DNA from 3 places in the Paraburkholderia sp. MM5496-R1 genome. Region 1 is predicted to be linked to each of the others. Evidence: riboswitches for the same ligand, from Rfam matches in the RefSeq annotation. Region 1 holds a riboswitch; each other region holds the start of a gene.
What was found. Region 1 has a riboswitch for cobalamin ahead of cobA (uroporphyrinogen-III C-methyltransferase). Riboswitches for the same ligand answer to the same signal wherever they lie in the genome.
Positions count from the first base shown of each region.

Region 2: another riboswitch for cobalamin. It lies ahead of OKW38_RS15320 (TonB-dependent receptor domain-containing protein); the one in region 1 lies ahead of cobA (uroporphyrinogen-III C-methyltransferase).
Region 3: another riboswitch for cobalamin. It lies ahead of OKW38_RS11390 (TonB-dependent receptor); the one in region 1 lies ahead of cobA (uroporphyrinogen-III C-methyltransferase).

Region 1 covers NZ_JBNDLT010000003.1:2,423,334-2,433,918, forward strand. The annotation lists gene OKW38_RS37330 (FecR domain-containing protein) at 1-797, shown strand, start outside; gene OKW38_RS37335 (CHASE2 domain-containing protein) at 863-3,355, shown strand; gene OKW38_RS37340 (DUF4136 domain-containing protein) at 3,398-4,012, shown strand; gene bluB (5,6-dimethylbenzimidazole synthase) at 4,049-4,708, opposite strand; gene OKW38_RS37350 (cobyrinate a,c-diamide synthase) at 4,692-6,071, opposite strand; gene cobO (cob(I)yrinic acid a,c-diamide adenosyltransferase) at 6,075-6,677, opposite strand; gene OKW38_RS37360 (cobalamin biosynthesis protein) at 6,674-7,180, opposite strand; partial or broken gene cobA (uroporphyrinogen-III C-methyltransferase) at 7,184-7,921, opposite strand; cobalamin riboswitch at 8,117-8,374, opposite strand; cobalamin riboswitch at 8,455-8,732, shown strand; gene cobW (cobalamin biosynthesis protein CobW) at 8,935-10,026, shown strand; gene cobN (cobaltochelatase subunit CobN) at 10,041-10,585, shown strand, end outside.
Region 2 covers NZ_JBNDLT010000002.1:1,822,066-1,832,650, forward strand. The annotation lists gene OKW38_RS15315 (FecCD family ABC transporter permease) at 1-131, opposite strand, end outside; gene OKW38_RS15320 (TonB-dependent receptor domain-containing protein) at 171-2,099, opposite strand; cobalamin riboswitch at 2,190-2,454, opposite strand; gene OKW38_RS15325 (ATPase) at 2,675-3,034, shown strand; gene OKW38_RS15330 (cell division protein ZapA) at 3,031-3,345, shown strand; RNA gene ssrS (6S RNA) at 3,412-3,593, shown strand; gene OKW38_RS15340 (EVE domain-containing protein) at 3,735-4,193, shown strand; gene OKW38_RS15345 (SIMPL domain-containing protein) at 4,437-5,162, shown strand; gene lgt (prolipoprotein diacylglyceryl transferase) at 5,257-6,162, opposite strand; gene OKW38_RS15355 (LysR family transcriptional regulator) at 6,223-7,209, opposite strand; gene ilvD (dihydroxy-acid dehydratase) at 7,368-9,041, shown strand; gene OKW38_RS15365 (c-type cytochrome) at 9,189-9,527, shown strand; gene OKW38_RS15370 (DUF2486 family protein) at 9,552-10,382, opposite strand; gene OKW38_RS15375 (DNA polymerase III subunit chi) at 10,467-10,585, opposite strand, start outside.
Region 3 covers NZ_JBNDLT010000002.1:961,221-971,805, forward strand. The annotation lists gene OKW38_RS11385 (ABC transporter ATP-binding protein) at 1-569, opposite strand, end outside; gene OKW38_RS11390 (TonB-dependent receptor) at 590-2,803, opposite strand; cobalamin riboswitch at 3,078-3,221, opposite strand; partial or broken gene OKW38_RS11395 (SET domain-containing protein-lysine N-methyltransferase) at 3,488-3,646, shown strand; gene OKW38_RS11400 (hypothetical protein) at 3,694-3,996, opposite strand; gene OKW38_RS11405 (hypothetical protein) at 3,973-4,359, shown strand; gene OKW38_RS11410 (Fur family transcriptional regulator) at 4,401-4,928, shown strand; gene OKW38_RS11415 (hypothetical protein) at 5,047-5,271, shown strand; partial or broken gene hisI (phosphoribosyl-AMP cyclohydrolase) at 5,318-5,728, shown strand; gene OKW38_RS11425 (dihydroorotase) at 5,742-7,106, opposite strand; gene OKW38_RS11430 (6-pyruvoyl trahydropterin synthase family protein) at 7,100-7,672, opposite strand; gene OKW38_RS11435 (carbonate dehydratase) at 7,689-8,249, opposite strand; gene cysS (cysteine--tRNA ligase) at 8,246-9,658, opposite strand; gene OKW38_RS11445 (CobW family GTP-binding protein) at 9,655-10,585, opposite strand, start outside.

The sequences.
Region 1 (10,585 bases):
GTTCGCCTTCGGTGGTCGCCGGAGTGCGCGGCACGCGTTTCCGCGTCGATTACGACGGCGACACGCAAACCACCGCGGTGGCGGTGCTCGACGGCGCGGTCGGCGTCGATCCGGCCACGCAGCATGGCCAGAGCGCCGCGCCGGCGCCAGGCAGGCCGTTGCAGGCGTCCGAGCAACTGGTCAAGGCAAGCTTCGGCAACGTCACGCACTCGGGCGGCGCGGTCGGCAGCCCGGTCCAGCTGTTGCCCGCACCCGCGCTCGCGCGGCCGGCGCGCGTGCAGGACGGCAAGAGCGTCGCGTTCGACGTCAACCCGGCCGAGCACGCGGTCGGCTATCGGCTGCAGATTTCGCACGACGCCGATCAACTGGACCTGGTGCGAGACCTGCGCGTGAGCGCGCCGCATGCCGACTTCGGCGATCTGCCCGACGGCACGTACTTCGTGCGCGTCGCGTCGACCGATAGCAACGGTCTCGACGGCCTGCCGAACGTGTACGCGTTCGAGCGCCGCCAGCTGGGGCTGGACGCTTCGGCCGCGCAGCGCGCGGGTAGCCGCGACTACGAGTTCCGCTGGTTCGTCAGCCGCAGCAACGTGCCGACCCGTTTCCGCTTCCTGCTCGCGAACACGGCCGAACTGAGCCATCCGGTAATCGATCGCCCCGATCTGCCGGGCGGCGAACTCGTGATCAGCGATCTGCCTCCGGGCGTCTACTACTGGACGATCGTCGCCGAGCAGTTCGACAACGGCCGCTTCTACGAAAAGAGCAGTCCGGTCCGCTCCTTTACGCTTGCGCCCTGACGCGGGTAGATTCTCGGGGCCGGCCTGCTGGCCGGTCCGTCCTCCCGTTCCCGACTATATCGTCCATGCCCGCCACTTCTACGCGACTGAGCCTCGACCCGCGCGCCCGTCTTGGACGGCGGGCGGGCCGGCGCTTTCTGATCGAGTGGGTCAGCGTTGGCTGTCTCGGTCTCGTGGTGATCCTGCTGACGTCGTTCGGGCGCGTCGGCGCCGGCATCGATCTGCTGGTGTACGACCAGTTTCTGAAGCTGCGCGAGCAGCCGCTGCTGTCCGACATCGTCGTCGTCGAGATCGACAACGCGAGCATCGACGCACTCGGCCGCTGGCCGTGGCCGCGCAGCGTGCACGCGCGGCTGCTCGAGCAGATCGCCGCGGCCAAACCTGCCGCGGTGATCTACGACGTACTGTTCACCGAGCCCAATGTCGACGACGCTCAGCTCGCCCACGCCATTGCGCTGAGCCCGACCTATCTGCCCGTGCTGCTGACGCCGCCCGATGCGAGCGGCAAGCGCACCGTCGATGAACCCGTCGCGCCGCTCGCGCAGGCTGCTGCCGGGCTCGGTCACATCAATTTCGAAGTGGACAGCGACGGCATCGTGCGTAGCGTCGCGCGCTTCCAGGGCGATGAGCGCTCGCGCTGGCCGCAACTGACGGTGCTCGTCGCCGACGCGGTCGAACACGGCAAGCTGCATCTGCGCGGCGGCTTGCCGCCGCGCCCCTCGAACGAGCCCGCACGCGGCAGCGACGACGGCGGCGAAGAGCGCTTCCTGATTCCGTTCGGCCCGAACGCCGCGAACTACTCAAAGCTCAGTTTCGCCGACGTGCTCGCCGGCAAGGTGCCGGCCGATCAGTTGCGCGGGCGCATCGTCGTGATCGGCGTGACGGCGTCGGGTCTGTACGACCGCTTCGCGACACCGGTATCGGGCGAGCTCGGTCCGCTGCCCGGCGTCTACATCCACGCGAACGTGCTCGACACGCTGCTGAGCGGCCGCGAGATCCAGCCGGTCGCGCTGTGGGTCGTGTTCGCGGCGGCGCTCGGGCCGCTCGCCGCGCTGCTCGCCGGCTTCCTCGTACTGTCGCCGCGCCGCTCGTTGTTGCTGACCGGCGCGCTGGTGCTGCTCGCCGCGACCGGCAGCGCGCTGCTGCTGTACGGCGGCAGGCTGTGGATCTCGCCGGTGCCGGCGATCCTCGGCGTCGTGATCGTCTATCCGATCTGGAACTGGCGACGCCTCGAAATGACGATGGCGTATCTGCGCGGCGAACTGCAACGTCTCGCCGACGAGCCGCATCTGCTGCCCGAGACGCCGAAGCGCCGCCGCGAATTCGGCGGCGACGTGCTCGCGCAGCACATGGCGCTGATGGCGCAGGCCGCGCAACGGGCGCAGGACATGAAGCGCTTCGTGTGGGACAGCCTCGATAGCGTGCCGGAGCCGATTCTCGTCAGCGACGTGGCCGGCGTCGTGCTGATCGCGAATCACGCGGCGAAAGCGCATTTCGCTCGGCTAGGCGCGCCGATGCCCGAAGGCCAGCCGATGCAGAGCGTGCTCGGCGGCCTCACGCTCGTGAAGACGATCGACACCGGCGCGGCCACGGACAACGAGCGCAGTCTGTCCGCGCACGCGCACGCGCACTGGCCGGCGCTCCTCGATCCGACGCGCGGCGAGTTCGCGGCGCTGATGGCGCAGGGCGTCGAGGTGCGCGACGCGAACGAGCGCGACCATCTGCTGCGCTATGCGACCTGCACCAACGCGCAGGGCGAGACGACCGGCTGGATCGCCGGTCTCGTCGACGTGTCGGCGCTGCATGCGGCCGAGTGTCAGCGCGAAGACGCGCTGCGGCTGCTGTCGCACGACATGCGCTCGCCGCAGGCGTCGATCATTGCGCTGGTCGAGATCGAGCGCGCGCGGACCGAGCCTGCGCTCGCGCGCAGCGTGCTGGAGCGCATCGAACGCTACGCGCAACGCGCGCTCACGCTTGCCGACGACTTCGTGCAACTGGCGCGCGCCGAATCGCAGGCCTATGTGCTCGAGCCGCTGAGTCTGACCGAACTCGTCATCGATGCGAGCGACGAGGTCTGGCCGCAGGCGCATGCGAAGCGCATCGCGCTGCATACGGAATCCGCCGACGACGCCGACGACGATCCCTGGATCTGCGCCGACCGCTCGCTGATGACACGCGCGCTCGTCAATATCCTGAACAATGCGGTCAAGTACAGTCCGCCCGACACGCGCATCGTATGCAGCTTCGCTGGCCAGCCGGCGGCAAAGCGCGCGGGCAGCGAGGCGCCGTGCGTGTCGTGCACGATCCGCGACCAGGGCTATGGCATTCCTGAGGAGCAGCAAGCGGGACTGTTCGAGCGCTTTCGCCGTTTTCACGAGGCGGAGCGGCCGGAAGTGGGCGGGGCGGGACTCGGCATGGCGTTCGTCAAAACCGTCGTCACGCGCCACGGTGGCAGCGTCGAAGTCGTCAGCGCGCCCGGCGATGGGACGGCCTTCACGATCTGGCTGCCCGCGCTCGACGACGCGCCCCTCGACGAATCGATCGCACCGCGCGTCTGATGCGCCTTTGATGTATTCGATGTACTAGAGAGAAAACAACCAATGGCAAAGATCGCTCACCTCTGTGCCGCGCTGGCCGCGGCGAGCCTCACCGCTTGCGCGGGCCTGAGCGCCGACGTGCACACCGTCTCCGCTAACGGCGCCGACCGCGCGGTTGCGCTGCAAGGCGAGCAGACCTATTCGCTCGCTCGCACGCAGCCTCAGGACGACAGCGCCGATCATCCGCAAGTCGAAAAGCTGTTGCGCGACGAGTTGGCGAAACACGGGTTCGTCGATACGGCGGGCAAGCCCGCGCATTATCTGCTGTCGATGGCGTATAGCACGCGGCCGGCGTCGATCGGCATCGGCGGTGAGGATTGCGCGCCCGCCGATTGCGGCGCGGGCAGCGACGGTCCAGGCGCGCTGTTGTTTGGGCGCAAGTATCAGCACGCGCTGACGCTGCGCTTTTTCGACTACGCGAGCGGCGCCGAGCGCTACAAGGTCGGCGCGGTGTTCATGGATCGCGATGCGGACCCGCTGCATGCACTGCCGTTACTCGTGAAAACCGCGCTCGCGAAGCTGCCGTTCGATGCGCCGGCCGACTGGCGTGTGAGGCTCAGCATCGACAAGACGAGCGGTGTGCCGAACGTCGACTCGATGGAGCCGCTGCAGCGTTAAAACACCGCCTCGGGTCGCCGGGGCCGCGAGTATCAGTTATTCCTGCGCCGGCTCGTCTTGCGGCCAGCGGTTTTCGAACACGCAATCGGCGAGCGGCAGACGGCTCGCCCAGCGCTCCGTTTCGAGCATCGGCTCGCTATAGAACGCAGCGACGTGGCCGAGGCACAGAATCGCGACCGGCCGCGCGCCTTCCGGCATCGCCAGTAGCTGGTGCACCGCGCCGACATCGAATAGCGACACCCAACCAAGCCCGAGTCCTTCCGCGCGCGCGGCGAGCCACATGTTCTGGATCGCGCACGCGACCGACGCGAGATCCATCTCCGGCAGCGTGCGACGGCCGAAGACGTGTCGCTCGCGCCCGTCCATCAACGCGATCACCAGCAGCTCCGCGCATTCGCGCATGCCTTCCACCTTCAGCTTCATGAACTCGTCGCGGCGCTTGCCGAGCGCGTCGGCGGTGGCGAGCCGTTCGCGCTCGACGATGTCGCGCAAGCCCGTGCGCAGCGCCGCGTCGGTGATGCGCACGATGCGCCACGGCTGCATGTAGCCGACGCTCGGCGCGTGATGCGCCGCGTCGAGCAGACGCCGCAGCACCGCCGGATCGACCGGATCGGGCACGAAGTGGCGCATGTCGCGGCGTTCGTAAATCGCGCGATAGACCGCATCGCGCTCCGAGTCGTCAAAAGGCTTCGCCATGAAAGAGGGCGGCCGTGAAAGCCGGGTTGGAGGGCCAGTAAGCGTGCATATAGGTTGCCACAATCGGGCCCACGCGGAACACCGCTTCGCCGGGCGCGTCGCTGTGCGCGCGCGTGGCGAAGCGCTGCGGCGCGAGCGGCGTCGCGAGCTTCGAGTAGTGGAACGTGTGGCCGGTCAGCGTGCCGTGGACGCCATCGATCTGCTGCATGCCGAGCGACGTGAAGCGCGTTTGCATCGTCGCGTGACCGGGCAGCAGGCCGAGCATCGGCGTGCTAGTGCCTTGCGCGTCGGTCAGCGTGTCGAGCAGATAGAGCATGCCGCCGCATTCGGCGACCACCGGGTTGTCCGCCTCGACGTGCGCGCGGATCGATGCCGCGCTGGTCGAGTTGCCCGCGAGCGTCGCCATATGCAACTCGGGGTAGCCGCCCGGCAGATAGAGCGCGTGCGTGCCGGCGGGCAACGCTTCGTCGGCAAGCGGCGAGAAATAGCTGAGCCGCGCGCCGAGCGCTTCGAGCAGCGCGACGTTGGCCGGATAGATGAACGAGAACGCGGCGTCGCGGGCGATCGCGATGTGCTTGCCTTCGAGCAGACGCGGCAGCACTTCGGGCGAGGGCACGCCGAAATCGACCGGGCGCGGCAGTTCGGCGAGCGCGGTCGACGCGAGCGTATCCGCCGCGCGTTCCAGGCGTGCTTCGAGATCGTCGATTTCATCGGCCTGGTGTAGGCCGAGGTGGCGGTCGGGCAGCGTGATCTCGTCGCTCGCGGCGAGGTGGCCGCACCAGCGCAACCCGGGCGGCAGTGCTTCCTGCAGCATCTGCGCGTGCCTGGCCGAGCCGACGCGATTCGCGAGCACGCCGTGGAACGGCAGTTGCGGTCTGAAGCGCGCAAGGCCGAACGCGACCGCGCCGAAGGTCTGCGCCATCGCCTGCGCGGAAATCACCGCGAGCACCGGCACGCCGAACGTGGTCGCCAGATCGGCGCTGCTCGGCGTGCCGTCGAACAGGCCCATCACGCCTTCGATCAGGATCAGATCGGCTTCTTGCGCCGCCCGCGCGAGCAGGTTGCGGCATGCGCTTTCGCCGACCATCCACAGATCGAGCGACAGCACCGGCGCGCCGCTCGCGCGCGCGAGGATCATCGGATCGAGAAAATCCGGCCCGGTCTTGAACACGCGCACGCGACGTCCGAGCCGCCGGTGATAGCGCGCGAGACCGGCGGTGATCGTGGTTTTGCCTTGTCCCGACGCGGGCGCGCTGATGAACAGCGCGGGGCACGCCCCGAAGGAAGTCCCCTGGGGGGACGCCCCGAAGGAAGTCCCTTTGGGGGGCGCCCCGGACGAAGCCCCGTTGGGAAACGCCGACATCGCTCAGAACTCCACGCCGCGCTGCGCCTTCACACCTTGCTCGCGATACGGATGCTTGATCGCGCGCATTTCGGTGACGAGGTCGGCGGCTTCGATCAGCGCGTCCGGCGCATGGCGTCCGGTCACGACGACGTGCAACATCGGCGCACGCGCGTTGATCACCGCGAGCACTTCGTCGAGCGGCAGGTATTCGTACTTCAGCACGGTGTTCAGCTCGTCGAGGATCACCATCTGGTAGTCGCCGCTTTCGATCATCCGCCGCGCTTCGTTCCAGCCTTTGCGCGCGGTCGCCATGTCGGCCTCGCGGTTCTGCGTGTTCCACGTGTAGCCGTCGCCCATCGTGACGAAATCGCATTGCGCGATCGCGCCGAGGAAATCGCGCTCCGACGTATGCAGCGCGCCCTTGATGAACTGCACGACGCCGAGCCGCATGCCGTGGCCGAGCACCCGCACGGCCATGCCGAACGCGGCCGTGCTCTTGCCCTTGCCGGTGCCGGTGTTGACGATCAGCAGGCCTTTTTCGACGGTCGCGCCGGCCTGCTTCTTTTCGTGGCCTTCGCGGCGGCGTTCGGTCATGCGTTGATGCGATTCCGGATCGGTTTTCATCGAGGGTCCTGGTTTTGAGGGGCGGGATGGGATGGGGGCGCGTCGCTAAGGGCAGCATTGTTCGCCGCTGCGATCGCCACCGTGATGCCGGCGTGCGCGGTCTTGCGTACGATTAGACGCACGTTTTGTGCGGTTGTGGTGGAGTCCGGCGCCGTTGCCGCCAGCAGCGCGCACGGCTCGCACACACCATCGACACCGAGCTGCGCGTGTGCCGCCGCCGACGGCGACGCGACCGGTACCGCGGCGATCTGCTCGCGGCTGAACAGTTGCAGCGGCAGCTGATGACGTGAGCAGAATTCGAGCAGACCGGCTTCGTTGGCTTTGGTGTCGATCGTCGCGATGGCGCGGATCTGCTCGAAGGCATTCGATCCGAGCGCTGCGCGCACGGCGGCTTCGATCTCAGCGGCTTTGCTGTGCAAGCGGCAACCGATGCCGACGCTCAGCGTTTTGATCGCGCGTGCGAGTCCGTGTCGTGTCGCGCTCGCTGCCAGTTCGTGAGCAATGCCGGCGTCGCGTTTGGCCGCATCACGCGCCAGTGCGAGCGACGCCACAGCGCCGATCACGACGATCGCCGGCGAGCCGAGCCCCGCGCGCGCCACCGCCTCGGCGAACTCGCGAAGCGGCGCGAGCACATGACGCTGCTCAGGCCGCGTCGCCGACACGATCGCCGCGCACGGCGTGTCGGCGGACATGCCGGCCGCGAGCAATGCGCGGGCGATCTCGCCGAGCCGGCGCATGCCCATATAGATCACCAGCGTCATGTGCGTCGCGGCGAGCGCGGCCCAGTCCGGTTCGCCACTGCCGGCGCCGTGGCCGGTGACGAACACGACGCCCTGCGCGTGATCACGATGCGTGACCGCGATACCGAGCGCCGCGGGCGCCGCGATGCCGGCCGTGATGCCGTTGATCACGTCGACTTCGATACCCGCGGCCTGCAGCGCCTGCAACTCTTCGCCGCCGCGGCCGAACACGAACGGATCGCCGCCCTTGAGCCGCGCGACGCTGCGCCCCGCGCGCAGATGCCCGAGCATTTGCGCGACGATGTCGGCTTGCGGCGTCGACGGATGGCCGCCGCGCTTGCCGACGTACACGACTTGCGCGTCGGTGCGCGCGAACTGCAGCACGTCGGGATTCACCAGATCGTCGACGAGCACGACATCGGCCTGCGCGAGCGCGCGGGTGGCCTTCAGCGTGATCAGTTCGACGTCGCCGGGACCGGCGCCGATCAGCCAGGCGCGCGTCATCGCGGCGTGCATGGCGCGCGCCATGCGGTGATGGAAGAAGAGACGCGGCGTGCGACAGCGCGCGCGGCGGTGAATATAGAGGTCATGCGCAACTGCGAATCCGGGCACGCGCGATGCCGCGCTGCTACGCCTTCACATCCGTTCCCCGCGGATTCCGGCGGCCGGCGGCGCCACGTGATGCACGGATGCAATGCGGCACCGCCTCCGCGTCTGGCCGGTATCCGGGCTGGCGGCCTCATGCGCTTCGCCTTCCCGTCCCGGTTGCGATTCGCGGGACAGTGGCATCAAAAAACGCATGCGCGGCACGGCGGAATCGAAGGCGAATCGAATCGCGCGCCGCAGGTCGCTTACCGTTGCGGGGACAGCACAGGTTGAACGCGCGAGGCGCTGCCTGTTTCCCGTTTAACTGCACACGCGAGCGCATGTGCGGGCACCAAACGCGCGCATACGATAGCACATGGCGCCTTGCCGGATAAGCCACGGCGGCGCTTTCCGGCTCTGTGCGTTGCTTGACTGCGCAAGTCCGCGGGCCTACACTCGCACGCACTTTGGGTGCTCGCGTGCGCGCTCGTGCGCATGCAGTTAAACGGGAAACAGGGAGCCACCTGCTCTGGAGCGGCTAACCTGTGCTGTCCCCGCAACGGTAAGCGAAAAGCGGTTCCGGCTTGATAGCCGGGCACCGCAGTGCCGGCTTCGATGTCCTCGCGCAAGCTCGCGTGGACATTTCACCACTGGACGAGAAACCACTCGGCCGGGAAGGGGAAGCGGCGCTTTCGCCAGCCCGGATACCGGCCCAACGAAGCAGAACGACCGCCGCGGGGATGCGGCGGCGCGTTCATGACCTCAGTTCCGCTTTCTGTATTTCCGTTGTCGCGGCAATGCCGTCGTTCGTCCCCGTGTCTGGTGATCGCTGGTACTGCTGCGCGTGCTTCATTCGCTCCATTCGCCAGCCGACGCGGACCCACGCGCGGACTTTCCGGCATACCGATCAACGCCAAGGGATGGACCTCACGATGCAAACTCAATTGCGCAAGATCCCCGTCACGATCGTCACGGGCTTTCTCGGCAGCGGCAAAACCACGCTGCTGCGGCACATTCTTCAGCATGCGGGCGGCAAGCGCATCGCGGTGATCGTCAACGAGTTCGGCGAGCTCGGCATCGACGGCGAAATCCTCAGGGGCTGCGGCATCGGTTGCGATGAAAACGGCGTCGAGACCGAAGGGCAATTGTATGAACTCGCGAACGGTTGTTTGTGCTGCACCGTGCAGGAAGAATTTTTCCCGGTGATGGAAAAGCTCGCGGAGCGCCGCGATGAATTCGATCACGTGCTGATCGAAACGTCGGGCCTGGCGTTGCCGAAGCCGCTCGTGCAGGCGTTCAACTGGCCGCAGATCCGCAATGGCTTCACGGTCGACGCGGTGGTGACGGTGGTGGACGGCCCGGCCGCCGCGAGCGGCCAGTTCGCCGATAACCCGCTCGCCGTCGATGCGCAGCGCAAGGCCGATCCGAATCTCGATCACGAGTCGCCGCTGCACGAGCTGTTCGAAGACCAGTTGTCGGCGGCCGACCTGGTGATTCTGAACAAGACCGATCTGATCGACGACGCGCGGCAGCACGAGGTCGAAGCCGCGATCCGCGCGGAGATTGCGCCGCAGGTGAAGATCGTGCGCGCGCAGCAGGGGCGGCTCGACCTGCATACGCTGCTGGGCCTCGAAGCGGCGTCGGAAGAGACGATCCACCTGCGTCATGACCACCACGGTTCCGCCGACGACCCCGATCATCACCACGATGAATTCGATTCGGTCGTCGTGCAGGCATCCGTACCGTCGCGCGACGCGGCGCTCGCCGCCTTGCAGACGCTCGTCGAATCCCACACGATTTACCGTGTCAAAGGCTTCGCGGCACTGCAGGGCGCGGCGATGCGTCTCGTGATCCAGGGCGTGGGCCGGCGCTTCGAGAGCTACTTCGACCGGCGCTGGCAAGCGGGTGAAAATGGCGACGGCGCGTTGAGCCGCTTCGTGCTGATCGGCGCAGACCTCGACCAGCACGCGCTGCAACAGGCGTTCGACGCGGCGCTCGGCGCGACGTCGAACGCGACGGCATAAACGGGCGCACCAGCATGCATCTGCTGCGCACGACGCCGGGCGGCTTCGTCGACGATACGCAGGGCGTGATCCGCATCGATCAGCAGCCCGCCGAGATCGTCGTGCTCAGTTCCGCCGACACCACGCTGTCGCTGCTCGCGAGCGTGGTGCCGCGTCTCGGCGACGGCTTTCCGAGCGTGCGGCTCGCGAACGTCACGTATCTGCGTCAGCCTGCCTCGGTCGATTTCTATCTGGACGACGTGTTGCAGCATGCGCGCGTGGTCGTCGTCGATCATCTCGGCGGCGAAACGTATTGGCCGTACGGCATCGAGCAGGTGGTCGCGCTCGCGCAGCGCAAACAGCAAACACTCGCGATGTTTTCCGGCGATCTGCAGGAAGACCCGAACCTGCTCGCGCGCAGCACTGCGAGCGCCGAGTTGTGTCAGCAGCTGTGGCGCTATCTGCGCGAGGGCGGTCCGCAGAACGCCGAGGCGTTTTTGCGCTGCATCGCGTATCGCGCGCTCGACTGGGGGCGCGAACCCGATCCGCCGCGCGCGTTGCCGGCCGCGTCGCTGTATCA
Region 2 (10,585 bases), on a different contig from region 1:
AGCACCAGCGAGGCGCCGAGCACCGCGATGGCGGCGAACGCGAGGCCGAGCCAGATCGCGGCCGCGCGTTTCGCGTTCATCGGGCGCGGCGTCGCCATCGCGGCACGCAGCGAAGCGGACGCGCGACTCATCCGCGTGCGCTCACGCATGCGGCCACCCCGGCGCGCGCGTCACTGCTGCTGCCAGCCGAGCGTGAGATACGCACCGCGTCGCGGCGAGTTATACGAGTAGGCCGTTTCATAATCCTTGTTGAACAGATTGTCGATTTGCGCACTGACGTACCAAGCTTTGGTGACGTTGTAGCGCGCCGACAGATTCACGATGCCATAACCGCCGAGGTTGCCGGTGCTATCGGTGCGCGGACCGCTGACGATCCACTCGCCGCCAACCCGCCAGCCACCGATGCTGCGGTTCACCGCGAACGACCCGAACCGACGCGCGCGCCGCACGAGGTCGGTACCGTTGTCGAGATCGAGCGGGTTCTGCAGCGTCACCGTTGCGCGCACGTCGGTCTTGCCGACATGACCGCTCCACGATCCCTCGAGTCCCTGCACCTTCGCACGGCCGACGTTCTCCGCGAGGTAGATGCCGGGGATCGTCTGCACGTAGTCGATCAGATTCGTATAGCGCGTCTGGAATGCGTTCAGTCGCATCACGCCGAGCGCATCGGTCGCGTACTGCAAACCGGCTTCGACCGAATGACTGCGCTCGGGCTGGATCGACGGGTTGCCGCTGATCGGATAGTACAGATCGTCGAAGCTCGGCGCGCGGAACGCATCCGAATAGCTTGCGGTTACCTTCCAGCGCGACGTGATGTCGAATCCGTAGCCGAGATAGTAACTGTTCGCTCCACCGAAATCGGAGTACTGGTCGCGTCGCACGTTGGCCTGAATCTGGTTGCGGCCGAAGCGCGCGCTGTAGCCCGCGAAGACCGAATCGACGTGACGGTCGGGCGCGGCGAACGTGTCGGAGTCGAGCGTCTGGTCGAGATGCTCGTAGCCGAGTTGCAGCTTCTGGTTCGCGGCGAGCGCGAAATCGTTCTGCCACGTGTACTGGCGATTGTCGGTATCGAAGCGGCCGTTGTAGATGCCATTGGTGTTCGACACGCTGCGGTCGTCGCCCTCGGCGAGCGTGACGTGGGTGGTCCACCAGTCGGTCAGCTTGCCGTTCGCGAATACCGACACCTGACGCACCTTGCTATAGAGATTGTTCAGATCGGTGGGCTCGCCGTACGCATTGTCGTAGCTGTTGTCGTTGTTCGACTGGAAGTAGCTGACGCCCGCGTCCCACCTGTCGGTGAACTTGTGACGCAGCGACGCGCTGATGCTCTCGTTCAGATTGCCGTTTGCGTTCGGATTCGCGTTCGGCGCCTCGAGCGGATTGAGCGACGAAAAGCCGTCGTCCTTCGTGCGCGCGAGCGAAATATTGAAAGTCGTGCGGCCGTCCTGATCGAGCGCGCCGTTCACGCCGGCCGTTTGCGTCTGCGTGCGATAGCTGCCGTAGCCGACCGAAAAATTGAAACGCGGCGGATGATCGCCGCCGTCTTTCGTGAACACCTGCACGACGCCGCCGATCGCGCCCGAGCCATACAACGCCGACACGTTGCCGTTCACCACTTCGACGTGATCGACCTGATCGAGCGGAATCTGCGCGAGTTGAGCTGAGCCGAGACTCACCGAATCGACGCGCACGCCGTCGATCAGCAGCAGCGATTGCGTCGACGATGCGCCGCGCAGAAAGAGGCTCGTGGTCGAACCGGGGCCACCCGTGCGCGAGATTTGCGCGCCTGGCGCGAGTTGCAGCAGGCCGGGCAGATCGGTCGCGGTCGTGTCGGCGATGTCCTGCTGATCGAACTGCGTGGTCTGCGGGATCGCATCGCGCAACGCTTGCGGTCCGCGTTGCGCGGTCACGACGATCGGCGACAGCACGTTGCCCGACGCATCGGTGGAAGTGAGATTGGCCGCGTCGGCAACGTTTGCGGCGCTCGCAGCGGTTGCATCCGTCGCGGACGAAGACGCGGGCTCGGCGCTTTGCGCATGCACGACGAGCGGCAGGCTCGCGAACGCGAGCAGCGTTGCGCGGGCGATGGGGGACAGCATGGGATGACATTCCTGTGGATAGCGTGCGCGGCCTGCTTCCCCGCAGGCCGACGCGTCACGAGGCGTCCCCTTGTTCAACGTTTTCGCGGGGGACGTCCCTCTTTTCTGGCCGGTATCCGGGCTACGACACATCGATCCCGCCTTCCCACGCGTGACGCGCAGTGGCACACTCGCACGTTGAACTTCCAACCTTGCGACCAGGACCGACCTGCATGAGCACATCACATGCGGTCGCTTACCGTTGCGGGGGCAGCGCAGGTTCGCGCATCCGGTTTTGGCACCGCGCGCGTCCTGCTTCCCGTTTAACTGCGCGCGCCGAGAAGCGCGCGCGGGCACCAGAGTGCGGGAAGTTTACGAGCGGCCTCGCGGGGCGTCAAGAAAGGTCAACCGGAGCGCAATCGGTTCTGTTGAATGCAGGTTATTGTCCGATGGATTACCGGTTTTTTACCTTATGGTCGACGACACGACACGCAACGAACCTGCACGTAGCGATGCTGTTACGTCTCGAAACGAGACAATTGTCGGAACCTGTAATATTCCGCGCTAAAATGCGATGTCTTTAGAGGACGCAGCACATGCTCACCGAACTCGAATCACTCTCCCAGAACATCGGCAAGCTGATTGCGATCAGCCAGCGCCACAACGAAGCGCGGCTCGCGCTCGAAGAGCAGCTCGCGCAAACGCGTGCCGAAGTGCAAGCCACGCATGCGGAACTCGCGCAATTGCGCGAAGAGCGCGACGCACTGCAGGCGGAACGCGACGCGCTGTCCGCCAAGATCGACGACGCTCAGGTGCGCCTGAATGCCATTCTCGAAAAATTGCCGCGCGCACGCGCGAGCAGCGAACCGGATAACCAGCTCGATCTGCTCGAGTCCGCCCAGCCCGGACACGAGGAAGCGGAAAGCGACGTGAGCCGACACGGAGAAAGCGCATGACCACCAAGCAGATCGAAGTATCGATTCTCGAAGTACCCTATCGTCTCGCCTGCTCGCCGGAAACGGAAGGCGCGCTGCTCGAGGCGGTCGCGCGCGTCGACGCCGAGATGAAGAAAATCCGCAGCGGCAGCAACGTGCGCGGCACCGATCGCATCGCGGTGATGGCTGCGCTGTCGCTGGCATCGGAACTGCTTAAGCTGCAAAGCAGCGTGCGACACGGAGAAGCATTTCCCGCTGAAGAAATCCGGCGTACAATGCAGCAAATGAACGAACAGCTAGGTACTGTGATCGAGCAGTACAGCTTGCAGTAAGCAGTAGTGGGCCGGTTTCGAATCGGTCACGTGTTGAACGGTTTGGGTTGTAGCTTCATCGGTTTAGCTTCCCTGCCTGGTTCGCCAAGGTCATACATTCCTTGAACCAATGCCATGTGCACGGTTGCGGAAATTTGTAGCACGGGTGTGCGCGTCACTCAGTCTGATGTACCCGAAGTGTTGCTAACTGCGACCAATTCTGAACCCTCGGTTCAGGATGCCGGCCTAGCGGCTAAGGCGGGGACCTTATCTGGAACGGCATCGGACTTCGGTTCGATGCCGTTTTTCTTTGGTCGTCGTTTTTTCGTTTGAGCGCCTTTTTCAGGGGCTTTTCCGTACGCGCCTGCTGTTGTTGCGCTTCGTTCAATCTCACACGCTCACTCCGATTCATGCGCTACTGGCTGATGAAGTCCGAACCGGACGAAGCAAGCATCGACGACCTCGCCAACGCACCACATCGCACCTTGCCGTGGACCGGCGTACGCAACTATCAGGCGCGCAACTTCATGCGCGACGTGATGCAGGTCGGCGACGGCGTGCTCTTCTATCATTCGAGCTGTCCGGAGCCCGGCATCGCGGGCATCGCGGAGGTCTCGTCGACCGCGTATCCGGACCCTACGCAGTTCGATAAAAAGAGTCCGTACTACGACGCGAAATCGTCGCCGGAAACGCCGCGCTGGATGCTCGTCGACGTCGTGTTCAAGAAGAAAATCGGGCTGATTCCGCTTGCCGCGCTGCGCGAGCATGCCGAATTGCAGGACATGCGCGTGCTCGCCAAAGGCAATCGCCTGTCGATCACGCCGGTGACCGAAGCCGAATGGCGCTTCATCACTAAACAGCTGGTTTAAGGGCGAACGCGCGACGCGGCACCTGTCGTGATCGCATCCAGGTCATCGTTTCCGATGCGGCGGCGAAGCACTAATTGGGGAACCAAGCGTCGGTAAAACGCGCCTAATCGGTCGACGAAAGCGTGAACTCGAACCGGCCGCTCGACGGCAAGCCGATGCATTCACCAGCGCATCCGTCAAACCGCGCGCCACTACCCGGCGCTCGCGTCGAACGTGCACAACCTGTTCAAAAGGATTCCAGTCATGACGACAAAAACCGCACGGTCCCTCGCACTTGCGCTCGCCTTGGGCGCGCCTGTGGCACTCGCACTGAACCCTGCGACCGCTCGAGCGCAGACCATGATGCCGCAGCCCTCGGGCGTGCTGTCGCTGAATGCGCAGGCGAGCGCGGAAGTCCCGCAGGACGAAGTCGAAATCACGCTGTTTTACGAGCAGGAAGCGAGCGAGCCGTCGTCGCTGACGTCGACGCTGAACGAACGCGCCGACGCGGCATTGCAGAAAGCGCGCGGCGTCAGCGGCGTGACCGCGCGCTCGGGCGCGTTCTCGATCTTCCCGTCGACGGACCGCGACGGACGCATCACGACGTGGCGCGGCCGCACGGAAGTCGTGCTCGAATCGCGCGACTTCGCCGCGGCATCGAAGCTCGCCGGACAGATGGCATCGATCATGCAGGTTGGCAACGTGCGTTTCTCGCTGTCGCCGCAAGCGCAGCGCGCGGCCGAACAGCGGCTCAGCGGCGAGGCGATCAAATCGTTTCGCGAGCAGGCCGCGGCGTCCTCGCAGGCGTTCGGCTTTAGCGGCTATTCGATCCGCGAGGTCAACGTGAATCACAGCGGCGTGATGCCGCGTCCGATGATGATGATGAGCGCACGCGCGATGGGCGCCGACGCGAAGAGCGCGCCGCTGTCGCTCGAAGGCGGCACGTCGACGGTGACGGTCAACGTGTCGGGGTCGGTGCAGATGAAGTGACGCGCAAGCGCAAGCCCAAACAGAAAACGCCACGGCATCCATCGATGCCGTGGCGTTTTTTCATGCAACACTCGCTACGCTAGCCGAGCGCCGCTCAGTTCGCGCCAACCGCCTGCGCCTGCTCGCGACGCCCACGGCGATACGCCCACACCATCAGGCCGATGCCCGCGAGAATCATGGGCAGCGACAGCCATTGACCCATCGACAGCCCCATCGCGAGCAGGCCGAGGAAATCGTCCGGCTCGCGCGCGAATTCGACCGTGAAGCGCGCCAGGCCGTAGCCGATCAGGAACATCGCGGAAATCGCGCCGAGCGGCTTCGGTTTGCGCGAGAAAAAGATCAGCACGAAGAACAGCGCCACGCCTTCGAGCGCGATCTCGTACAGCTCCGACGGATGTCGCGGCAGCATGTGATATTGCGCGAACACTTCGTTCAGATGCCATTGCGCGGCCAGTTGCGGATGCGTGGCGAGCCATGTGGCGTCGTCAGGCGCGGCGCCGGGAAACAGCATCGCCCACGGCGCCGACGGATCGGTCACGCGGCCCCACAGCTCGCCGTTGATGAAGTTGCCGAGGCGCCCCGCCGCGAGGCCCGTGGGCACCATCGGCGCGACGAAGTCGGTGACTTGCAGCCACGAGCGCTTGCGCTGATAAGCGAACAGCATCATCGCGATCGTCACGCCGAGAAAGCCGCCGTGAAACGACATGCCGCCTTCCCACACCTTGAAGATGTCGAGCGGATGCGCGAAATAAAAGCTCGCCTTGTAGAACAGCACATAGCCGAGCCGGCCGCCGAGGATCGTACCTAGCACGCCGTAGAACAGCATGTCGTCGATATCCTTCGCGGTCCAGCCTTGCGCGGCGACGTACGGCAGCCGCAGCCGCAACCGGGCGACGACGATCGCCGCGACGAATGCGACGAGGTACATCAAGCCATACCAGCGCACGGCGAGCGGCCCCAGATGGATGGCGACAGGGTCGAAATTGGGGTGAATGAGCATCGTGTAGTTATGGGCAGTTCAGGTTCGAAAGCAGTTTTTACAGGGAATCAGAAGCGGGATCTAGACACGCGACGCGACGCTCGCCGCATGCGCGCGCACGATGTCGATGAAGCCCGCCAGCACCGGGCTGACCTCGTCGCTGCGCCAGACGAGGCCCGTCTCGATCGCGGGCACCGACTCGGACAGCGGCCGGTACACGACGCCCGTGCGCCGCAGGTTACGCAACGATTGCGGCACCAGCGCGACGCCCATGCCGGCCGACACGAGACTCACGATGGTCTGCATCTGGATCGCCTCCTGGCCGATCCGTGGCGCGAGGCCCGCAACGCCGTAGCAATCCATAATGATGTCATAAAAGCCTGGCGCGAGACGCCTTGGGAAGATCACGAGCGGCGCGTCGGCGACATCGCGCAGGCTGACGGGCATGTCGAGCCATTCGGCGGCGGGGTCTTCGGCGGCGCTGCCCTTGCCGCTTGCGTTCACGCTGCCCCGCAAGCCTTGCGCCATCTCCGTCGACATCGCGATCACGAGCGGCTCGCGCGCGATCGGCAGCCACGACAACTGCGCCGCATGCCGCGACGGCAGCGGCGCGATCACCAGACCCGCGTCGATACGCCCGGCCACCAGTTCCTCGACCTGCACGTCGCTGGTCGCCTCGGTCAGTTCGAGCCGCACGCGCGGATGCCGCGCGCCGAAATCGCGCAGCAGCAGCGGCAGTAGGCCGTAATCTGCAGTCGACACGAACGCGAGCGACAGCACGCCCGCCTCGCCGCGCGCGAGGCTCTGCGCGAGCGGCCTGAGCCCTTCCGCGGCCGCGAGCAGCCGCTGCACCTCCGGCAACAGATCGGCGCCGACCGCCGTCAACTCGACCGAGCGCTTGGTACGCGCGAACAGCTCGACGCCGAGCGTCTCCTCGAGCGCGCGGATCGCCTGCGACAGCGGCGGCTGCGTCATCGACAGACGCGCGGCCGCGCGCCCGAAGTGCTTTTCCTCGGCGACGGTGACGAAATAGCGCAACTGGCGCAGGTCGGGGATCGTCGGCAGCATGATTGATATATTTTACGACCTGAACAACCGCGAATAATACACACGACGCGTGTCACGCAAAACCGCCGGTTTGCACGGTCTGGCGGAACTACACTGAACGGATGCGCGCGCGGACGCCGCCGCGCGCTTTCGTCAGAACAACCAGACTGGAGCTCCCCATGGCCTACAACCGTCGTTCGAAGAACATCACGCAAGGCATCGCGCGTTCACCGAATCGCTCGATGTACTACGCGCTCGGCTACCAGAAGGAGGATTTCGACAAACCGATGATCGGCGTCGCCAACGGCCACTCGACGATTACGCCGTGCAACGCCGGCCTGCAGCGTCTCGCCGACGCGGCCGTCACCGCGATCAGGCGCGCCGACGCGAACCCGCAGACCTTCGGCACGCCGACGATCTCGGACGGCATGTCGATGGGCACCGAGGGCATGAAGTACTCGCTCGTGTCGCGCGAGGTGATCGCCGATTGCATCGAGACCTGCGTGCAAGGGCAATGGATGGACGGCGTGGTCGTGATCGGCGGCTGCGACAAGAACATGCCGGGCGGCATGATCGGCCTCGCGCGCATGAACGTGCCGGGCATCTACGTGTACGGCGGCACGATCCGGCCGGGCAACTGGAAAGGCACCGATCTGACGATCGTGTCGTCGTTCGAGGCGGTCGGCGAATTCACGGCGGGCCGCATGTCGCAGGAGGATTTCGAGGGCATCGAGAAAAATGCGTGTCCGTCGACCGGTTCGTGCGGCGGCATGTACACGGCCAATACGATGAGCTCGTCGTTCGAGGCGCTCGGCATGTCGCTCATGTATTCGTCGACGATGGCGAATCCCGACCAGGAGAAGGTCGACTCGGCCGCCGAATCGGCGCGTGTGCTCGTCGAAGCCGTCAAGAAGGATTTGAAGCCGCGCGACATCATCACGAAGCAGTCGATCGAAAACGCGGTTGCCTTGATCATGGCGACCGGCGGCTCGACCAACGCGGTGCTGCACTACCTGGCGATCGCGCACGCGGCCGAGATCGAATGGACGATCGAGGACTTCGAGCGCATGCGCAAAAAAGTGCCGGTGATCTGCAACCTGAAGCCGTCGGGGCAGTACGTCGCCACCGATCTGCACAAGGCGGGCGGCATTCCGCAGGTGCTGAAGATCCTGCTCGACGCCGGGCTTGTGCACGGCGATTGCATGACGATCACCGGCAAAACGATCGCCGAGGAGTTGAAGGACGTACCAGCCAAGCCGCGCAGCGATCAGCAGGTGATCTTCCCGATCGACAAGGCGCTCTACGCCGAAGGCCATCTCGCGATCCTGAAGGGCAATCTGGCCGAAGACGGCGCGGTCGCCAAGATCACCGGGCTCAAGAACCCCGTCATCACGGGCCCGGCGCGCGTATTCGACGACGAGCAGAGCGCGCTCGAAGCGATCCTCGCCGACAGGATCGTCGCCGGCGACGTCGTCGTGCTGCGCTATCTTGGCCCGAAGGGCGGCCCCGGCATGCCGGAAATGCTCGCGCCGACCTCGGCGATCATTGGCAAGGGGCTCGGCGAATCGGTCGGGCTCATCACCGACGGCCGCTTCTCGGGCGGCACCTGGGGCATGGTGGTTGGGCACGTCGCGCCGGAGGCGTTCGTCGGCGGCACGATCGCGCTCGTGCAGGAAGGCGATTCGATCACGATCGACGCGCACCAGCTGCTGCTGCAACTGAACATCGACGATGCCGAGCTGCAACGCCGCCGCGCCGCATGGCAGGCGCCGAAGCCGCGCTACACACGCGGCGTGATGGCCAAGTATTTCGCGCTCGCGCAGCCGGCGAATCGAGGGGCGGTGACGGGGTAATGACCGCGGCCGGCGTGGCCCGCCCCGACAGGGATAACCCGCCGCCACGTTACGCGAAAACGCAAGGGGCGCACGAAAATCCGTGCGCCCCTTTGCTCTTATAATGCGTGCACCACGAGCCGGGCATCTGCACTGGCGGAGACCATAATGAAATCGATGTCGTACGCGGCCGTGGCAGCCACTGTTGCGCTCGCCGCCGCATTGAGCGCCGCCAGTCCCGCAGCCCGTGCCGAAACAGCCGGGCTCGCGCTCGCCCAGCAGAAGAACTGCATGAGCTGCCACTCGGTCACTCGCCCGTTCATGGGGCCGGCGCTGCACGACGTTGCTATCCGTTATGCGGGACGCGAAGACGCCGCGACCTATCTGAAGCGCAAGATCCTCGATGGCGGCACCGGCGTATGGGGAACCGTACCGATGCCCGCGAACACGCAACTGACGCCCGATCAGGCGGCCACGCTGGCGGCTTGGGTGCTGACGCTCAAATAACGGCGCTCTCAGGTCACCGCGGCGTCAACGCGAGCGCCGCGCGATTTCTTCTTCCACCGCTTCACGTACCCAATCGGTCATCTCGGCTTCGAGCGTCTGCGCGACCTCGCGCGTGATCTGACTCACGAGCAGACTCGTTTGCTGCTGCACTGCATCACGGCAGCGCGCCTCGATGATGCCGCGCCCCTCGCCCGTCAGAAAACGCTGGAAGCGTCCGTGCAAACGTGCGGCGAGCGCGTCGGCATCGAGCGTGGGCTGAGCGGGAGCGCCTTCGTGCGCGCCTTCATGGTCGATATCCGGCGGCACGGTCGCGCCGGCTTCGAGCGGTATGAAGGGCTCGGTACGATCGAACACGCCGGGCGACACCTCCACGTCCTCACGCAAGTCATCATGCAAGTCGTCATGCCCATGTCGCACATGAATGCCGTGATGCGGCCGTGCGTGTTTTCTCGGGTGCGTGTGATCAGCCACGTGCGGCTGATGAAGCTCGGTCTGCGCGAGAGGCTCATGCTCCGCCGCATGCGGGGCTTCTCGCGTCGGCATCGGCTCCGGCACGAGCACGGGCTCCGGCGAACTCAGTTGCTCGGGCGTGGGCACCGGTTGGGGCGCGAGTACCGGCTCGGGCGCCAGCGTCGGGTCGGCTCGATGCGCGGGCGGTGGCACGAACGCGGGCTCCGTGCGGGAAGCGGCCTCGGGCACCGCCGCCGGTTGCGCGACGGCTGGGCTTGCGGGCTCGGCGCCCGGCTGGGATGCAGGCGCGGCGGCATCGGTCGACGCCTCGCGCGTCTCGCGCGCGCGGCCCGGCACGAGGACCTCGTTCAGGACCGGAATCGAATTGTCGTGGGGATCGGACACGTGCGCTCTCCGTGTTTGAGTCGAAGCCAGGGCAGGCGGTCCGCATGCCGCGTTCCTCGCGGCCATGACGCGCAGCGCAACGAACTAGCCGCCCTGCTTGTAGTTGTTCAAAGCATAGCCGCGATCGCGATAGAAGCGATAGCGCTCGCGGCCCGCAACGAGTTCCTCGTGTGCGTTACCGACCACTTCGAGCAATCTTTCGA
Region 3 (10,585 bases), on a different contig from region 1:
AGGCCGAGCAGTTCGATCTGATGCCGCGGATCGAGATGATTGGTCGGCTCGTCGAGCATCAGCACACGCGGCTGCTGCACCAGTGCACGGGCCAGCAGCGCGCGTTGCCGTTCGCCGCCCGACAGCGAAGCGAACGGCCGCTGCCGGTGCGCATCGAGTTCGACATCGTGCAGCGCGGCGTCGACGAGCGCTGCGTCCACGGCGGTGTCGCCGTCAAGCAGCCCCTTGTGCGGCGTACGGCCCATCGCGACGACCTCTTCCACCGTCAGGCCGAAGTCGTCGGGCGGGTCCTGCTGTACCACCGCGATGCGTTGCGCCGCCCAGCGCCCGGACTTGACCCAGACGTCGTCGCCGTCCAGCCTGACGGCGCCGCTGTGCGGCCTTGCGTACCGGAACGCACACCGCAGCAGGCTCGTCTTGCCGCTGCCGTTGGGTCCGATCAGGCCGACGAATTCGCCCGGCTGCACTTCGAGCACGATCCGCCGCAACAGGCTCTCGCCGTCGTCCGGGCGTCTCGCGTCCCGCGACGGCGGCGACCAGCCTAGCTCTTCGATATGCAGTGAGGTCATGGCTTTGCCGATCAATGAGGCTAGAAAGTCATCGTCGCGGTGACCCACCCCGAGCGCGGCGCGCCGAGCAGCCATTCGGTGCCGTCGTTCTGCGTGGAGACCGCATAGGTCCGGTTGGTCAGGTTGCGCAGATAGAGCGCGAGCGTCAGGTTGCGCGTTGCGCGCCACGACGCGGACGCATCGACCAGTGTGTACGACGGAATCGACACGCTGTTCGCGTTGTCGCCGAAGCGCCGTCCGACATACTGCACCCCGGCTCCCGCGCGCCAGCCAGGCGCGAACGCCCAGTCGAGCCACACGTTCGCGGTCTGCTCGGGGATGTTGTAGGGCACGTTGCCCGCGCGCGACACGCTCTGACCATCGACCGCCTCGTCGAAATCGTCGTACCGCGCGCGCAGCAGCGCCGCGTTCGCCTCGACCGACCAGCCGCCGCCCAGCCGCAGCGCGCCCGACCATTCGACGCCGCGCGACGACTGCCGGCCGACCTGCTCGCTCAGGTCCGGGTTCAGCGGATCGGTGCTCACGAGGTTACGCTTCACGATCTGGTACACCGCGAAGGTCCACGATCCGCGGCCGCCGAGCACTTCCTTCTTGACACCCGCCTCCCACTGCTGACCTGTCGACAGCGTGAACTGACTGTTCGATTGCGACAGCGTAATCAGCGAACTGACGCCGTCGGTGCCGGTCGTGTACTGACCGTACACGGACAGTGCCGGCGTGAGCGAGAACACAAGGCCCGTGCGCCATCCTGTATGGGCGAACGTCCTGTCGAACGACGCCGCCGCAGTCGTGGCAGTCGCGAACGTCTCGCGATGCAAGTCGATATGGTCGTAACGCAGGCCACTCACCCACGCGAGCCGCTCGGTCAGCTCGAACCGGTCCTCTGCAAAAAGGGACGCCTGATGCGTGACGGTGCGAAACGCGGGCACGGTCGAATCGGGACTGTCGAACACGCCCGGATCGAAACCGAATGCCGGCACGATCGACGAGCCGCCGTATGGTGAATTGCTTGTATCGACAAACGAGATCACATTGAAGTCCGCGCCGACGACCAGCCGGTTCTGATGGCCCCATGCACGCCCGTCGATCGTCGTGTCGAGCTGGTCGCCGATCTGCCGCTGATGATGGAGGATCTCGATGTAATCGCTGCGCAACACATCGCCATCCGGCTGCAGGGCGTAGCTCTCGCTATCGTGCCAGTGGCGGTTGGTCAGCAAATAATAGAGCTGGTTGCGCACCGTGATGCCAGGCATGGCGTGCCACTTCGCGTTCAGCCGCGTCCACTGGTCGTAATAGGAGATCGCGGAATCGGCGACGTTGTAGTTCTGGTAGCGGAACGCCGGATTGAGCGCACCGTCGAGCACCGGAATCCCGAAATAGCGCGCCGGCTTCTGGCGGCCGTAGTCGTAGTCGAGTGTGAATGACAAGGTCGGATCGACGTCGAGCCGCAATGCGCCGCCGAGCGCCGTGGTATGCGAATCGCCGCGCGGTACCCAGCCGTTCGAGCGGTCGTCGCTCACGTAAAAGCGGTATGACAGCATGGGCCCGAGCGCGCCCGTCGTATCGAGCGCCACGCGCTTCTCGCCATAGGCGCCCGCGCCGAGCTGGACCGTGGTCGCGTAGTCGCGCTGCGGCGCCTTCGGCACGACGTTGATCACGCCGCCGATGCCACCCTCACCGTAGAGCACCGACGCCGGACCGCGCAGCACCTCGATCCGGTCGACCGACCACGTATCGAACGGAAAGGTCACCGTGCCTGCGCCAGGATACATGCGCGTGCCGTCATAGAGCGTCGTGATCGACTTTGGCCCGCTGAAGCCGCGCACCGAGACCGACGTGCCGCCATTGCCGGGTGCCGCGTCGGTGGCAAAGCCGGCCGCACGCGTAATGGCCTCGTTGACCGTGGTGTCGCCGCGCACCTGAATCTGCTCACCGGTGAGCGTCTCGACGCTCGCCGGCGTATCGAGGCTCGACAGTCCAAGCCGGCTGCCGGTACGGATCGGCGTGCTCAGGTCCGGTGTATCCGTATGGCCCGATGCCTGGACCTTAACAGCCGGCAGCGTCTGTGCCGGCTCCTGCGCAGATTGCGTGCTGTCTGCCGCCGGGCCGCTGCCGTCATCAGCAAACGCGGACGACGAGCCGATCAGCCACGCGCAGCCGAGCATCCCTGCTGTGAGCTGACGGCTGCGGCGTCGCTGCGTTCGCGACGGCGAAAGGATCGAGATTTTCTTCATTGTCCTGCTCTCTTTTCTTTTTTCTCTGGCGCTACCGTATGCGGTGCGCCTGTTTGTTATGCGCTCGACACACGTGCCGATCCACCATGTCATCGACGCAGTGAAACGCCGCACGATTGCCGGAAACACGAACCAGGCATGCCGTACTGACCGGCGAAACTTACCGGGTCAACACAGACGACGGGAGAAAAAGAGGAAGCAACGGGCAGCCGATGCCCGGTGGACACTGACGATGCAGGTCATGGCGGTTCTCCTGGGGTTTCGCGCCCCATGACAGGTGAAGGAAGACAAGGCCCAGGTCTGACTCCCGGTTTCAGGAAACCGGTCACAGTGGCGCGACCGCGCTGGATTTGCACCAGCTTCCGGGCTTTGCGTGCGCAATTCTAATCGATCGCACACTCAATTCCCCCGCGCCCCGGCCTGGCTAGCGCATGCCTGCCCGTGCAGGCTGCCCGCTTCACGTCCGGGTCATCGCGCCAGCGGTCGGATCGCCCGCGATTCCGGCAGAACGATATCTAACCCGCATCGTAAACGCAACACAGTTGCGATAATTAGAAAAGGGAACGCTATACTTGAGTCTGCTTCACCGCATACATTCCTGCATTCATGCCCCGCCTGATCCAGATCCGACGCAGTCCCATCCATGGCAAGGGTGTCTTTGCCGTTGCCGACATTCCGCGCGGCATGCGCATCATCGAATACAGGGGGGCGCGCATTACCCACGCGGCAGCACGACGCCAGCATCCCGTCAACGCCGAAGACCCGTTCCACACCTTTCTGTTTGCGCTGGGTGACGGTGACGGCCGCTACTGCATTGATGCGGGCACCGGCGGGAACGCCGCCCGCTGGATCGATCATCGTTGCGCACCGAACTGCGAGGCGGTTGAAGACTACGACCGCCAGGGGATCCTGCGCGTGTACCTCCATGCCGCCGCAGTGAACGATGGAACGAGCTGTGCCATGCCTGTACCCGGCTTGATTTTGCGCTGCTCGATCCAGCCCTCGACGGTCGCCAGCCGGTCACGCCAGCGCGTCGCCGCGCCGACCCGGCAGGCTGGGCCCGTGACATCGACCGCCTCGCCGCGCTGTTCGACGACTATCGGCCGCGCATCGTCTTCTGCCCGCACGAGCGTGATGGCTCTGCGACGCACATCGGTGTCCACTGGCTCGTGCATGACGCCCTTCAGCAACATGCACACGCCGTCTGGCTTGCGCAGACAGAATTCTGGGGCACCCTGGAGCAGCCCAATACCCTCGTCGAACTCGACAGCTCAAGCGTCGCGACCATGATCGAGGCGTTGACCTGTCACCATGGTGAAATTGCCCGCAACCCCTATCACCTGCGCCTGATGTCATGGCTCGCGGACAGCATGCGACGCGGTGGCGAGGCTGTGTTCGGTGCCGGAATGCAACCGCCGTCCTTCGCCTTCGGCGCGTTGTACCGGCTCGAGCGCTGGGCAGGCGGCCGGCAGACGGCAGTCGGGCGTCCGATGGCCATCGCTGCGGAGGATGGCCTGCAACCGCTGTTCGACCAGGGCATGCCGCCAGGTCCATGACGACGACCATACGACACGCGTGGCCTTGCCCGCGCGGAACGATGTATCATTCCATCATTGGACAGTTGCATCCACGGTCATCCATGCCTACCCGCCACTCTCCGCGCAAACATCCACCACACGCTCCTACCGACTGGCCATCGCGCCTGCGCGAGGCGGGGCTGCGCTCCACCGCGCTTACCGTTGCCGTGCTCGAACGCCTGGAGGGCGCCGAACAGCCCCGTTCGCACGAAGAACTCGCCCGCGATCTGGGCGCCGCTACAGGCGCGGGAAAAGTGGATCGCGTGACCCTCTACCGGATCCTCGACCGGCTAACTGCCGTTGGCCTGCTCACCCGAATCCAGGGATCTGACCGGGCCTGGCGCCATGCAATCGCAGAGCACGAGACCTCCACTGGTTATTTCGAGTGCGATCATTGCCACAACATTTCTGCGCTTCCGGAAGATCCGGAACTGGCCGGTGTGCTCGCCCGGATAGAGCGCAAGCTTAGCCGCCGCGGCGTTCATAGCACGAACTCTGCCGTCACGATTCACGGTACCTGCCGCGACTGCTCGACCCACGGCGTGTGAGCACGCAGGATCGTTGCACCTGATTCGGCGGGTCCGAAATCAGGTTATTAACGCCACTTTGTTGCATTAATAACCAACCCTGCTACCATGGGATTTTCCGCTGGCGCCCGCCGTACCCATGACCTCGCCGATTCCCCAGAGCTTCGATGACTGGCAGCACTGCATTGAGCACGAGTGCGGCATCACGCTGACGCCGGCGTTCATCCAGGCACGGCTGGCCGTACTCGGCGACCCCGACAATGCCGAGACACAGCGGTTTGCGCGGCTCTACGGCGAAGTGCACCTGCAAAGGGTGCTGGGCTGGTTTGCTGCCGCGCTGGAAAACACGTCACTTCGGGCATGATGCATCGGGTGTGACATAAACATCCGTCACCGAAGTCGAGGAAGGTCGCTCGCTCTCGCCCAGATTTGGCCCTGATGGACTGATTCCCTGCGTCGTCAGTGATGCGGGCCGGGACGACGTCCTGATGGTCGGCTATATGAACCGGGAAGCCCTTGCGCGGACGATCGAGACCGGTATCGCCCACTACTGGAGCCGCAGCCGCCAGACGCTCTGGTCCAAGGGTGCGACGAGCGGACTGACCCAGCGCGTAGTCGAGATGCGCATCGACGACGACCAGGACGCGCTGTGGATTCGCGTCGAGGTGGCGGGCAGGGGCGCGAGTTGCCACGTCGGTTATCGCAGCTGTTTTTACCGCGCGGTTGACCTGCCCGAAGCAACCTTGCGGTTCACGGAAGGTGCGAAGACGTTTGACCCCGTCGCCGTGTACGGCGACGCGCCCAATCCCACGCAGCTCTGACAGCTTCCGGGCGTCATGCCGGCGTGATCGCCATCGCCCTGTCGAAGCGGACCGGCTGTCCCACTGGGTATCCCTGCACGGCGTCATCGCGCATCACCACACGGCCACGAATGATGGTGGCGACCGGCCACCCCGTCACCCGCATGCCATCGTAGGGCGTCCAGCCACAGACGCTTGCGATCCAGCGGTTCGTGATTTCGCGCTTTGCCTTGAGATCGACGAGCGTCAGGTCGGCGTCGTAGCCCACGTTGATGCGTCCCTTTTCCGCTATCCCGAACACCCGCGCCGGACCCGCGCTCGTCAGTTCCACCAGACGCTGCAGCGACAGCCGTCCCTCGCTGACGTGATCGAGCATGACCGGCAATAACGTCTGCACGCCCGGCATGCCGCTGGGTGACTGCGGGTACGGGCGGCCCTTCTCTTCCAGCGTATGCGGAGCGTGATCACTGCCCAGCGTGTCCACTCGTCCCTCCCGAAGCGCGCGCCATAGCGCCTCCCGGTGCCGGGCCTCGCGGACCGGCGGGTTCATCTGCGCAAGCGTGCCCAACCGCTCATAACATTCGGGCGCGCACAGGGTCAGGTGGTGCGGCAGTACCTCGACTGTCACCCGGCTCCGGTGCGACGCCAGCAGCGCGATTTCTTCCGCCGTCGAAACGTGCAGGATATGCAGCGGCCGTCCTGTTTCGCGCGCCATGCCGACGATCCTGCGCGTCGCATCGAGCGCGCTATCCACGTCACGCCAGCGCGGATGGTCGCGCACGTCGCCCGATGCTTCTGCGATTGACCGGCGCTCGCGCAGTCTCGCCTCGTCCTCCGCATGCACGGCCACCCGCCGCCGGCCGTGCTCGAGGATGCGCCGTAGTACAACGTCGTCATCCGCGAGCAGATCGCCGAACGAGCTGCCCATAAAAACCTTGATGCCGGCGCAGCCCGGCAACGCTTCCAGGTGGCCCAGCTCACCAGCGTTGACGGACGAGCCACCGATGTAGAACGCGATATCACACCACGCGCGTCCTGACGCTGCCGCGATCTTCCGTTCGAGGTCGTCGCGGCGCAGCGTCAACGGACTGGTGTTGGGCATTTCGAAAACGGCCGTCACGCCACCGAGCACCGCGCCTCGCGTGCCCGCTTCGAGATTCTCCTTGTGCTCGAGGCCCGGTTCGCGGAAATGGACCTGTGAGTCGATCACGCCAGGCAGCACGTGCAGGCCGTGTGCATCCACGACCTGGTCAGCGCTCCAGCCGCGCGCCTCGATCGAAACGATCCGGCCGTCAACGCAGGCAATGTCCGCCTGCCCACTTCCTTCCAATCTGACCACGGTACCGCCGCGCACGAGCAGGTCGGCATGACGGCTCGCTGCGCCCATCGACGTCAGCATGCCGGTGCGCACGCAATAGCGCTGGTCAGTTCATCCAGGATACCGGTCGTCGCCTCCCGGCGCACGGCATCCGAGAATCCGATCAGGGCGGGACTGACCAGCCCCATGCGCGGATTGTAGGCATCGCGCCGGAAGCACTGTGCGTAGCCGGTCGCCGTCTCATGCACGATCACCGACTGGACCCTGACATCCGCCTCGCCGTTACGCATCGGCATCGCACGCATCACCACATCGACCAGCACGAAGAACACGCGCGAGAGCTGCTCCGCGCTGGGCGACACCGGCAGGGCAATCCAGCGCTGCGAATGGCTACGGCACATCTCCATGTACGCCGGGTCGTCGCAGTTCCAGAACACGAGCGTATGGTCGAACGCGTCCACGATCTCCCGGACCTCCCCCTTGAGGAGGCCGAAGTCATAGACCATCTGGCCGTGATCGAGCGCATCGGCCTCGAGAATGATCTCCACGCGATAGGAATGGCCGTGGATCGACCATGCACAACGATGCGATGACGCATGCCGCACGACATGCGCACCTTCAAACGAAAACAGCTTGCGGATCAACATCAGTCATCCCCTACGGTCACAATTCGTTCGCGATGCGGCGGTATCCCTGAACGAGCCTCACATTGGTCTGCGCGACGTCCTCGGAGAACTCCGACGCACTGGCAGTCACCTTCGGAATCGTCGACAGGTCGGTGCCCGGCCCGATGCGCTGGGTCGACGGCACGTAAAAGCCTGCGGGAAGGTTGCAGCCGTCAACTACGGCATTGTGGCGGACCACACAGCCTTCACCGACGGTGCAGTTGAACAGCACGCTGTTAAAGCCGATAAACACACGGTCGCCGACTTCGCAGGGACCATGCACAATCGCGCGGTGAGCGATCGATGTATGGCTGCCGACCGTTACCGCAGCGCCCGACTTCGAGTGGATCACAACGCCATCCTGGATGTTCGAGTGCGCGCCGATATGGATCGGTTCAATGCCGCCCTGCGCATCCGTCTCGTCGGCACGGATCACCGCGTACGGGCCGATGAATACATTCGCGCCGACGATGACCCGTCCGCACAGGATGGCGGTCGGATCAACAAACGCGCTTTCGTGGACCACAGGCAGGTCCCCACGTGGATTTTTGCGGATCATGCCAGGACTCCGTGACTTCGGTGCCAGACTGTCCCTTCCAGCGTGTCCTCGATCTGGATACCGGCGCGCAGCAGCTCGTCGCGCAGCGCATCGGCCTCCCCAAACGCGTACTGCCGGCGTGCCTCGGCGCGGCGGGCCACGATTGATTCCACCCACGCGTCTTCCGTGACGGATGTCGCGTCGATACGGCCGCGCAGTGCCACCAGTGCCTGAGCCGGTTCCTGCTGCAACAGGCCGAGCAGTTGTGCGGACGCCAGCAGGCACGCCTTCGCCCATTGCTGCGCCGATCCCTGGGAAGCCTGCTCAAGATCCTCCAGCAGCCGATACAGACGGGCGAGCGCGCGCGGTACATTCAGGTCATTCGAGAGGGCCGCCTCCACCTCGCTGTCGGGTCCGGTCCCAAGATGCGGAAGTCCCGAGACGGCATCGAGCGCCATATAGGCCCGCTGCAGCGTCCGGCATGCCGCCTGTAGCCGCTGCACGCTCCAGTCGAGCGGATGACGGTAGTGGGTCGAAAGCAGCGCCAGCCTGAGCGCCTCGCCGGGCGCGTGCGCGAGCAGATCGCGCACCAGCAGCACGTTGCCGAGCGACTTCGACATCTTCTGGCCGTCCACGGTGACGAAGCTGTTATGTACCCACATCCGGCAGTACGGCTCACCATCGTGCGCGCAGACGCCCTGCGCGATCTCGTTCTCGTGATGCGGAAAGATCAGGTCCTGGCCGCCACCGTGGATGTCGATGGTACGTCCCAGATGTCGCCCGATCATCGCTGAACATTCGATGTGCCATCCCGGGCGGCCGCGCCCCCATGGACTGTCCCAGCCCGAGATGTCGTCGCTCGAAGGTTTCCAGAGCACGAAGTCGAGCGGATCGCGCTTGTATGGCGCCACTTCCACCCGCGCCCCGGCAATCATGTCCCGGGTGCGGCGCCCCGACAGCCGGCCGTACTCCGTAAAGGACGGGACATGGAACAGTACGTGCCCTTCCGCCACATAGGCGTGTTTCCGTTCGATCAGGGTTTCAATGAGCCCGACGATGTCGGGGATATGCTCTGTCACGCGCGGCTCGATATCCGGTGGAAGGACGCCGAGCGCCTGCATGTCCTCGTGGTACGCGTCGATATACCGCGACGTGATGTTGCCGATCGGCACGCCGTCGCGGCGCGCCGTCTCATTGATCCGGTCATCGACGTCCGTGAGGTTGCGCGCATAGAGCACGGAGCGGTAGCGCCTGCGCAGCAGCCGCACGAGCACGTCGAACACGACTGCCGGCCGTGCGTTGCCGATGTGCGCGTAGTTGTACACGGTGGGACCGCACACGTACAACGTGACCGCATCGGGCATGCCGGTCTGCAGCGGTTCCCTGCGGCGGGTCAGCGTGTTGTAGAGCGCAATGGGGAGCCTCGTCATCCGGAATGCGTCTCCTGCGCACGGATGGCGCCCACCTCGCTGAACAGCCGGAAAGTCGATTCGACCGTTTCACGTTCGACCGCGCGGGTAATGAACACGATCCGCGAACGCCGGTCCTCACCCGGCCAGGCGTCGAGCGGCACCGGCGGGTGAAAGACGTGCTGTACGCCATGGATGACGATCGGCCTGTCCTCGCCTTCGACGTTCAGAATGCCCTTGATCCGCAGCATCGACGGCCCCATCAGCGACAGCAGCACGTCGAGCCAGTCGGTCAGTACCTGCTCGGGAATGGGCTCCTCGACCGTGAAGCAGAACGCGCGGATCTGGTCGTCGTGCCGGTTGACGTCATGTGCATGGTCATGATGCGGGTGTTCACCATGCTCGTGCGGCTCATCGGCATGAGCTTCCTCCGCTTCGTGATCGCCGTGTCCGGGCCCGTCACCTTGCGCATGCGCAAGGTGATCCACATGATGGTGGTCGTGATGGGCCCGGCCGTGGTGATGTCCATCGTCGCCTGAACCATACTGCTCTTCGGCGAGCCACCGTTCGACGTCCGCAATCTTGCCGTCTGCCGTGAAAAGACCCAGGTCCAGTATCCGGCTTGCCGCCAGCTCACCGTGACTGACGCGGATAATGCCCGCGGCCGGATTGATCGCATGCAGCCGATCGGTGAGCCGTTCCAGCGTCTCCACGTCCACGAGATCCGTCTTGGTCAGCAGCAGCCTGTCTGCCATCGCGGCCTGTTTGACCGCCTCGGCGTGCGCGTCGAGCGTCGCCTCCGCGTTTCGCGCATCGATCGTCGTCACCAGCCCATCGAGCCGGTAGCGCTCGCGCAGGTCGCGATGCGTGGCCAGTGTATGCACAATCGGCGCCGGGTCCGCGAGCCCGGTCGTCTCGATCACTACCCGGCTGAACTGCCGCCGACCG